One region of the Nocardiopsis sp. NPDC058789 genome, then DNA from elsewhere that is predicted to be linked to it. Evidence: riboswitches for the same ligand, from Rfam matches in the RefSeq annotation. Region 1 holds a riboswitch; the other holds the start of a gene.
What was found. A riboswitch is a leader RNA that binds a small molecule or an ion and turns the genes downstream of it on or off. The one in region 1 is predicted to bind S-adenosylmethionine.
Positions count from the first base shown of each region.

Region 2: it holds a riboswitch for S-adenosylmethionine, as region 1 does, so the genes downstream of both, ACFW3L_RS16830 (aminotransferase class V-fold PLP-dependent enzyme) here and ACFW3L_RS18145 (TIGR04028 family ABC transporter substrate-binding protein) in region 1, are expected to answer to the same signal.

Region 1 covers NZ_JBHYOW010000011.1:166,699-171,665, reverse strand. Annotated here, with positions in the region: gene ACFW3L_RS18155 (glycosyltransferase) at 1-1,167, shown strand, start outside; gene ACFW3L_RS18150 (PPOX class F420-dependent oxidoreductase) at 1,570-2,031, shown strand; SAM riboswitch class IV at 2,177-2,288, shown strand; gene ACFW3L_RS18145 (TIGR04028 family ABC transporter substrate-binding protein) at 2,368-4,020, shown strand; gene ACFW3L_RS18140 (ABC transporter permease) at 4,140-4,967, shown strand, end outside.
Region 2 covers NZ_JBHYOW010000010.1:146,770-151,736, reverse strand. Annotated here, with positions in the region: gene ACFW3L_RS16835 (SAM-dependent methyltransferase) at 1-253, opposite strand, end outside; gene ACFW3L_RS16830 (aminotransferase class V-fold PLP-dependent enzyme) at 501-1,889, opposite strand; SAM riboswitch class IV at 1,952-2,066, opposite strand; gene ACFW3L_RS16825 (DUF3870 domain-containing protein) at 2,284-2,688, shown strand; gene ACFW3L_RS16820 (CaiB/BaiF CoA transferase family protein) at 2,695-3,975, shown strand; gene ACFW3L_RS16815 (acyl-CoA dehydrogenase family protein) at 4,034-4,967, shown strand, end outside.

The DNA.
Region 1 (4,967 bases):
ACCCATGACCGATCGCCCCGGAACCTGCGCCTCATTGTGACCGGAGGGGGTACGGGCGGCCACACCTACCCCGCACTGACCGCGGTCAACGCTCTGCGGGCCCGTCTGGAGTCGACCGGCCACTCCCTCGAGGTGCTGTGGGTGGGCGCGGCGGACAGCCTCGAACAGCGCGTGGCCACCACCAACGGCATCGCCTTCGAGGCGGTGGCCACCGGCAAGATCCGCCGGTCCAAGAACCCGATCAAGATGGTCTCCCCGGCCAACGTCAAGGACATGACCAACGTCCCCCGAGGCGTGGCACAGGCCCGGTCACTGGTGTCCGACTTCGCGCCAGACGTGGTCCTGGCCACCGGCGGCTACGTCGCCGTGCCCGTCGGCCTCGCCGCGCGCATGTGCCGCCGCCCCCTCGTCGTGCACGAGCAGACCGTCCGCCTCGGCCTGGCCAACAAGGTCCTCGCCCGCGCCGGCGCCCAGATCGCCGTGTCCGCGCAGTCCTCCGTGGCACTCCTGCCCGAGGGCTCCCAGGGCACCGCCGTGGTGACGGGCAACCCCGTGCGCCCCGAGGTCCTCACGGGACAGCCGCAGCGCGCCGCCGAGGGCCTGGGCTTCACCGGTCACGACCCGGAGCTGCCCACCGTCTACGTGACCGGCGGCGCCCAGGGGTCGGCGCAGATCAACACCAACGTTCGCGACATCCTCCCGTGGCTGCTCACCAGGGCCAACGTCGTCCACCAGTGCGGTGCGAACAACGTCGACGCCCTCCGTGAGAGCGCCCAGGGACTGGACCCGGCCCTCGCCCAGCGGTACCACCTGACCGCCTTCGTCGGTCCGGAGCTCCCCGACGTGCTGGCCCTCGCCGACGTGGTCATCTCCCGCAGCGGTGCCGGTACGATCGCCGAACTCACCGCTCTCGGCAAGGCCGCCGTGTTCATCCCGCTGGCTTCCTCCGCGGGGAACGAGCAGGCGCACAACGCCCGTCACCTCCAGGAGTCGGGCGCCGCCGTGGCGCTCCTCGGCGAGGTCAACCCGGCCAACCTCCAGGCCGCCGTCGAGCCGCTCCTCGCTGACCCGGCCACCCGCGACGCCATCGCCTCCCAGGCCCGCTCGAAGGGCATGCCCGACGCCGCCGAACGCCTCGTGGACGTCCTTCTCACGGCCGCCAACTGACCCTCGGGTCGTTCCTACCAACATGCATGCAGTTATGCGCAAGAATCACGTTCGTCGATGGAAATCACCAGTGTCCAACTTTCGAGAAGTTGGAAAAACGACCCCTTGTCACTGGTAAGTTCCCTGTTCAAGAAGTCTGCTCCCCGCGCACGCGGGGATGGACCCGAAACTCCGTTCGAGCTGCTCACGCGCTACCGCTGCTCCCCGCGCACGCGGGGATGGACCCGCCTCGTCCGCGCCGCCGATCGCGGCCAGGGTCTGCTCCCCGCGACGCAGGGAGCAGCTGGCCGACTTCGCACCCGATACGTGCACGACACCTGCCGACTCGGCTTGGGGCACGGCCCCGTCGGGGTTTGCTGGATAGTCTAGCGTTGCTGGAGACGTCTTCTGGGAAGCGGGCACATGGCACCCAACATCGCCACCAACACCAAGGTCGACCTCGACGGGCTCCTGGAGTTCGTGCGGCCCCGGCACCGGGCGCTTCTGCTCACCCGGCGAGCGGACGGCGGTCCCCAGGCCTCGCCGGTGACCTGCGGGGTCGACACCGAGGGCCGGATCGTGGTCTCCACCTATCCGGAGCGGGCCAAGGCCCGTAACGCGAGCAGGGACCCACGGGTCAGCGTCGTCGTCCTCTCCGAGGACTTCGACGGGCCCTGGGTGCAGGTCGACGGCACGGCCGAGGTCATCGACGGCGAGGACGCCGTCGAACCCCTCGTGGAGTACTTCCGGGTCATCTCCGGGGAGCACCCCGACTGGGACGAGTACCGCGAGGCGATGCACCGCCAGGGCAAGGCGCTCGTGCGGGTCACGCCCGAGCGGTGGGGGCCCGTGGCCACGGGCGGGTTCCCGGCGGACCGGGTCTGATCAGGCGGCAGCCGCCTCGCTGAAGCCCCCACCGGGCCCGGCGGCTCCACGGTCGTGTCCCGGAGGGGGCCCTACCGGGCATTCCCCCTGGGGCGGACTCGGCCGCTATCTATAGTTTTCCTACTGGTATGATATGTTTTTGTCAGGTCAAGAGTTCCGCTGTCTGGCTCGGCAGGCGGGACAGCAACCCTCGTACGGCGGTGGGGTGCTCCCGAGCAAGACCGGGTGTCCGCGACCAGCGGGCGCAAGTGCTACCCGACGCGAGAGGGACCCCGCCCGGACCCGAGGTGACACCGGGTCCGAGGGTCGTCCCCGTCGGTCCCCGAGAGGAAGAACGTGTCCCACTCCACGACACCGGTACGTGCCCTGTCCCTGCTCGCGGCCGTCGGCCTGATGACCCTGACGGGCTGCGGTGCCTCCGCCTCCTCAGGAACGGGGGGCGACGGTGGGCCCGTCCCGGGAGGCACCCTCGTCTACCTGGAACACCAGGCCCACGACTCCCTCTATCCGCCGTCCGCGGGCTTCTACCCCAACGGCGGCCTGGTCAACAACGTCACCGACCGGCTGGTGTACCAGGACCCCGAGACCCTGGAGTTCGAGCCCTGGATCGCCACGGAGTGGGAGGTCAACGACGACGCCACCGAGTACACCTTCACACTCCGGGACGACGTCACCTTCTCCGACGGCTCCCCGCTGGACGCGGAGGTGGTCGCCAAGAACTTCGACCTCTACGGACAGGGCGACCAGGACCGCGCGCTGATCGTCTCCGAGGCGATCAACAACTACGGGGGCAGCGAGGTCCTGGACGAGACCACGGTCCGGTTCCACTTCGACGCCCCCTCACCCGGCTTCCTCCAGGCCACCTCCACCATCAACTCCGGCCTGCTCTCCGAGGACACGCTCGACCTTTCCCTGGAGGGCTTCGGCCCGGGCAACTCCACCGAGGTGATCGGCACGGGGCCCTTCACCATCACCGAGGAGGAGATCGGCACCTCCCTCACCCTCACCGCGCGGGAGGACTACGCCTGGGCGCCGCCGAGCCGGGAGAACCAGGGCCGCGCCCACCTGGACGAGGTCCAGGTCAGCGTCACCCCCGAGGACAGCGTCCGCGTGGGCTCGCTGATCGCCGGACAGGCCCACTTCGTCCGCTACGTCCAGGCCCAGGACGAGAGACAGGTCGAGGAGGCCGGGTTCACGGTCCACGCCCCGCAGACCAACGGGGTCAACAACAGCCTCAGCCTGCGCCTGGGCAACGAGATCCTCTCCGAACTCCCCGTGCGGCAGGCGCTGGTCGCCGGGATCGACCGGCAGGAGGTCGTGGACACCATCTACACGGATCACTACCCGCTGGCCACCTCCACCCTGAGCACCACCGCCCGGGGCTACGCCGACCAGTCCGAGCACCTGGAGTACGACCCCGAGCGGGCCGAGGAGCTCCTCGACGAAGCCGGCTGGGAGCTCGGTTCCGACGGGGTCCGCGAGAAGGACGGCACCCCGCTCACCCTCGTGGTCAACGAGGCGGCTCCGCAGCCTCGGTCGTTCGAGGCGCTGACGCTGATCAGTCAGCAGCTCGCCGGGATCGGCGTCGACCTCCGGATCCTCGCCGCCGACGCCGGTACCTACGCCGAGGCGATCAACGACCCCGACCAGGTGCAGATCTACCACTCCATGGTGGGTCGCGCCGACCACGACGTCATCAAGAGCCAGTACCACTCGCAGAACCGCAACACCCTGCTCAACCGTGACCCGGGCGACGACTCGGTCCAGGACGAGGAACTGGAGGAACTGCTGGAGGAGGTGGCCTCCGCCGCCGAGCCCGAGGACCGCGACGAGGCCAGCGCGGCCGTGCAGGCCCACCTGAGCGAGCAGGCCTACGTCATCCCGCTGTTCGAGGAGCCGCAGGTGTACGGCACCGCTCCCAGCGTGCACGGCGTGGCGTTCGAGTCGGTGGCCCGGCCCAGCTTCCACGAGGTCTGGCTGGACGAGTAGCGGGCCGGTGGGCGCCGCACGGCCCTGGTCGGTCGGTGCCCACCGTCCTCCGTCTCCGCCCCTCACCGTTCCGCTCCCGTCCCACCCGTCCCTGGAAGTCCACACCTCAGAGAGGTCGGATGAGCTACGTACTCCGACGGGTCGGGCAGGCCGTGGTGGTGTTGCTCGCCGCGTTCACAGCGGCGTTCGTGCTGCTCCAGGCCATGCCCGGCGACGCCGTCATGATCCGGTTCGAGAACCCCGAGCTCGGCCTGTCGCCCGAGCAGATCGCCGCCCTGCGCGCGACCTACGGGGTCGACGTCCCCGCCCACCAGCAGTACGCGCACACCCTGCTCGGGTTCCTGAGCGGCGACTTCGGACACTCCGTCCAGAGCGGCACCGCCGTGCGCCACCTGATCGCCGAGGCCCTGCCCGGTACCCTCCAGCTCGCCCTCCTCGGGTTCGTCACGGCGCTGGTCCTGGCGACGGCCGTGGCCTTCCTGTCCACCTATCCCCGGCTGGCCTGGATTCGCGGACTCCTGCGGTCACTGCCGTCGCTGTTCGTGTCGGTCCCGGTCTTCTGGCTCGGCATCCTGCTCATCCAGGTGTTCTCCTTCCGACTCGGCCTGGTCCCGGTGATCAACCCAGGCCCGGTGCAGGGGCTGGTCCTGCCGGTGCTCACCCTGGCCGTGCCGATCTCCGCCCCCCTGGCCCAGATCCTCACCCGCAGCATCGACGAGGTGTACACGCAGCCCTTCGTCACCGTGGTGCGGGCCAAGGGCGCCAGCCGCCACTGGGTGCTGTGGCGCAACGTCGCCAAGAACGCGCTCCTGCCGACCCTCACCATGGCCGGTGTGCTGTTCGGTGAGCTCATCGGCGGCGCCGTGGTCACCGAGACCGTGTTCGGCCGGGCCGGGATCGGCCGCCTCACCGAGCAGGCGGTCAGCAACCAGGACGTGGCCGTCCTC
Region 2 (4,967 bases), on a different contig from region 1:
GCTCGGCGGTGCCGGGCACCGGGCAGCCCCAGTCCACGAACTGGCGTATCCCGGCGTCCGCGCAGAGGTAGTCGACGACGCGGCCGAGGAAGGCCTGGTGCAGGCGGACCCGCTCGGCGTCGGCCGGGTCCGGCGGTCGGGTGCGCGGGCCGAGGCTGACCACCGGTGAGGGCTGCTCGGGGACGCGCGGGGGCTCGGTGGGTCGGAACACGGCCGTGAGGGGACCTGTCTTGGGTCCTCGTACGTCCGTCACGATCACGCTCCCCCAGCCGGTTCGCTCGCGGGAGGCGGGACGTCGCGTCGGTACGGACCGGTCGGGTCCGGCGACGGCGCGCCCCGCCGTCAGGGCCCGATAGTACCGCCTGGGAACGTGATCCCCAGCACACCCCCGCGTGAAATGTGACCCAGTGCGTCGAATGGGGGGTCATGCGTAGTGAAGTTCCATGAGTCCGAGGTCCCGAACACACAGATTCCAGACATTCCGGGCGGCATCCGACGCTTCAGAGGACGTTGCGGGGGTCCGGAACCGGGGCGAGGCGGCCGTCGCAGTCGGCGTACTCCCAGCGCGGGCCGTGGGCCACGAGGTCGGTGACCGCGCCGACCAGCCGGTCCACGTGCTCCTCGGTGGTCCCCACGCCCAGGCTCGCCCGCACGGCCTGCTCGTGCCCCTCGGGCAGCAGGTGGGTGGTGAGCGGGTGGGCGCAGAACAGGCCGTCGCGCACCCCGATCCCGTACTCGGCGGAGAGCGCGGCGGCGAGGAGGTCGGCGGGCAGGCCGTCGACCACGAACGACACGATCCCGACCCGGGCGTGTTCGGCGTCCCACAGGGACAGTTCGCGCACGCCCTCGATCTCGCCCAGCCCGGAGCGCAGGCGCTCCAGCAGAGCGGCCTCACGGATGTGCTGGAGGGAGAGCGTCTCGGTGGTGAAGGTGTCGCAGGCCGCCGCCAGCGCCACGGCTCCCAGCACGTTCGGGCTGCCCGCCTCGTGGCGCGCGGGCAGGTCGTTCCACTGGACGTCGTGTTCGGTCACCCGGCGGGTCGCGCCCCCTCCCGCCAGGTAGGGGGCGGCGTCGCTGAGCCAGTCGGCACGGCCCGCCAGCACTCCGGAACCGAAGGGGGCGTAGAGCTTGTGCCCGGACAGGGCCACGTAGTCGGCGCCGGTGCCGGTGAGACTGAACGGCAGGTGCGGCACGTACTGGGCCGCGTCCACCACCACACGGGCCCCCTCAGCGTGGGCGGCCTCGACCAGTTCCTCGACCGGCCAGATCTCGCCGGTGACGTTGGAGGCGGCGGTGACGCACAGCAGGCGGGGACCCTCGGGCGCCCGCGCGAGCGCGGCGCGGGCCGAGGCGACGGCTTCCTCGGGCGACGCGGGCAGGGGAAGGCGGATCACCTGTCCGGCGCGTGCGGCCGGGTGCTCCCACGGAAGGAGGCTCGCGTGGTGCTCGGACTCGAAGACCACCACGGTGCAGCCCTCGGGCACGGCGCGGGCCAGCAGGTTGACGGCGTCGGTGGTGCCGCGCACGAACACGACCGCGTCGGCGGAACCGTGGGCGTCGGCCTCGGTGCGCACGCCCAGGAACCGGGAGACGCTGCGGCGGGCGCGCTCGTAGGCGTCGGTGCTGACCTGCGAGTGGTGCCCGGCGCCCCGGTGGACGCTGGCGTAGTACGGGAGAGCGGCGGAGAGCGCGTCCGCGACGCTGGTCAGGCAGGGGGCGCTGGCCGCGTAGTCGAAGTTGGCGTAGTCGACGTACTCACCGTCGACCAGGGGGACCCCGCCCTCGGCGGTGACGATCGCGCACTCGGTGCGGGCCTCGGCCTCTCGGGCCGCGTCCCGGGCGGCGGAACGGCTGGAGCGCGTGGAGTCGAACGGGATGACGGTGGTCATGGGGCACCTCTTCTGCGGGTCGTGGGACCCACGGGGTACGCCGATGACGGCTGCGCCTCAGGGGTCCGCGCTTGTCTGACACGGTCGTGTCGGGACCTGGTCCTCACCCGGGGCACCCCACCGCGGAAGGAGGGTTGCCGACCAGCTAGCCGGGGCTTGTCGCTGGTACTCGTGACCTGAGCGGAAATGTAACACAGGGTTCCCGGAGCGCGCATCCGTGCGCGCGTGTGCCCTGGACCACCCCCCGCCTTGACACCGACCGTCCCGGCTGGGCCATACTGATCGAGAACTGCCCTCACGTCGCGGGTGTCCGGTTTCCCCCGGCCGCCCTTCAGACGCGAGACTCCAGTCAGTTGGAGTTTTCGCGTGCCCGCAGACAAGAGGTGCTTTTCCGTTGTACGGCGACGACCGTGTTCAGCAGCTTCTCCGCGACCCCAGGGTCGTGCTCATCTCCGGCTACGCCCGTCTTCCCGACTCGGTGGCGAGCCATTCCCAGTACCAGCGGCTCGGTGTCGTGCTCGCGGTGGACTCCGCGGACGGCCGGATCGTGGCCGCGGACACCACCCTCCTGACCGACCTGGCCAAGGACTTCTTCCGTGCCCTGGTCGAGGGCGCCTCGGTGACCGAGGACATCGCGGAGATCGTCCAGCGGGTCCAGACGCGCTACGCGGGCCAGTCCGGCGCCGCGCTCACCACCGCGCTGCGCCGCTGCCTGGAGACCTACTACCAGCTGCGGGACGGCGACCAGCTGCCCGGCGGCCCCGTGGATCCCGAGTGCCCGTCCGACGGCAAGGAGTGACCCCCCATGCGTGAGACCCATCCTCAGCCCGACCCCGGTCCCGGTCAGGGAGCACCGCTCCCCCTGGCCGGGGTGCGGATCGCCGACCTGTCCCGGGTGCTCGCGGGCCCCTACGCGACCATGCTGCTCGCGGACATGGGCGCCGAGGTGGTGAAGGTGGAGCAGCCCGGCCGGGGCGACGACACCCGCTCCTGGGGCCCGCCCTACGCGGAGCCCACGGAGGAGCACCGGGCGGACCACTCCCCCGGCGAGGCCGCGTACTTCCTGTCCGTGAACCGGAACAAGCGCAGCCTGGCCGTCGACCTGAAGGACCCGGAGGGGCTGGCCGCCGTCCAGGAGCTGTGCGCCACCTCGGACGTGGTGATCCAGAACTTCCGGCCCGGGGTGATCGACCGGCTCGGGTTGGGATACGAGCAGGTCAGCGCGCGCAATCCGGCCGTCGTGTACTGCTCCGTGAGCGGTTTCGGCCCCGAACACGAACCCGCCACCCGTCCGGGGTTCGACATCGTCGTGCAGGCCGAGAGCGGGCTGATGGCCGCCACCGGTCCCGTCGACGGTCCGGCGAGCAAGGTGGGTGTGGCGCTCACCGACGTCCTGACCGGCCTGAACGCGGCCGTGGGCATCCTCGGTGCGCTCATGCGGGCCCGGGTGACCGGGCGCGGCGAGGACATCAGCGTCTCCCTGGTCAACTCCACCCTGTCCAGCCTGGTCAACCTCGCGCAGCAGGCGCTGGTCACCGGGGCCGAGCCGGCGCGCGTGGGCAACGCCCACACGACCATCGTGCCGTACCAGGTGTTCCCCACGAAGGACGCCGAGGTGGTGATCGCGGCCGGGAACGACGCCCTCTACCAGCGCCTGTGCTCCGCGATCGACCGCCCCGATCTGGGCACGGACCCCCGGTACGCCACCAACCCGGAACGGGTCGCGCACCGGGGGGAACTGGTCGCGGAGCTGTCCGCGACGCTGCGGGAGCGGCCCGCCGAACACTGGATGCGGGTCCTGGTCGAGGCCGGGGTCCCCGCCGGTCGGGTACGCGGGGTGCTGGACGCCCTGCGCACCGCGGACGCCAACGGCGACGACGTCCTGCGCACCGTGGAGCACCCCACCGCCGGACCGTTGGAGCAGGTCCGTGCGGGCTTCCGCATGAAGCACACCCCCGTACCGATGACCGCTCCCCCGCTGCTCGGGCAGCACTCGGCTCAGGTCCTGAGCGAACTCGGCCTCACCCAGGAGCGGATCGCTGCGCTCCTGACCAGTGGCGCCGTCCAGCAGACCGACGTCGGCTGAGCCGTTCCCGCCCCGGCACCGACCCCACACACACAAGCACGACGAAGGGACACCCATCATGAGCGACTCCCATCGCAGGGCCGCCGCACCCGACCCCCTCGACTTCCTGGCGGTGGACGCCGAGCTCTCCGACACCGAGCGCGACATCCGTGACGCCGTCCGCGAGTTCTCCACCCGTGAGCTCCTGCCCCACGTGGCCGACTGGTTCGAGGCCGGAACCCTCCCCGACCCGCGCGGCCTGGCCAAGGCCTTCGGCGACCTGGGCGTGCTCGGCATGCACCTGGAGGGGTACGGCTGCGGCGGCTCCAGCGCCGTCGCGTACGGCCTGGCCTGCCGCGAGCTGGAGGCGGTGGACTCGGGGCTGCGCAGCTTCGTGTCCGTGCAGGGCTCGCTGGCCATGGCCGCGATCCACAAGCTCGGCTCGGAGGAGCAGAAGAACGAGTGGTTGCCCCGGATGGCCGCCGGTGACGCGATCGGCTGCTTCGGGCTGACCGAGCCCGACTCCGGCTCCGACCCGGGCTCCATGCGCACGCGCGCCCGCCGCGACGGCGCGGACTGGGTCCTCAACGGCACCAAGATGTGGATCACCAACGGATCGGTCGCCGACGTCGCCGTGGTGTGGGCCGCGACCGACGACGGGATCCGCGGTTTCGTGGTGCCCACGGACACCCCCGGGTTCTCCGCCAACGTGATCCACAAGAAGTTGTCGCTGCGCGCGTCGATCACCTCCGAGCTGGTCCTGGAGGACGTGCGGCTGCCCGCCGACGCCGTCATGCCCGCGTCGAAGGGGCTCGGTTCCCCGCTGTCCTGCCTGAACGAGGCCCGGTACGGGATCGTGTGGGGTGTGGCCGGGGCCGCCCGCGCCTGCTACGAGGCCTCCCTGGACTACGCGAAGACGCGTGAGCAGTTCGGCAGGCCCATCGGCGGGTTCCAGCTCACCCAGCGCAAGCTCGCCGACATGGTCGTGGACGTCAACCACGCCTCGATGACGG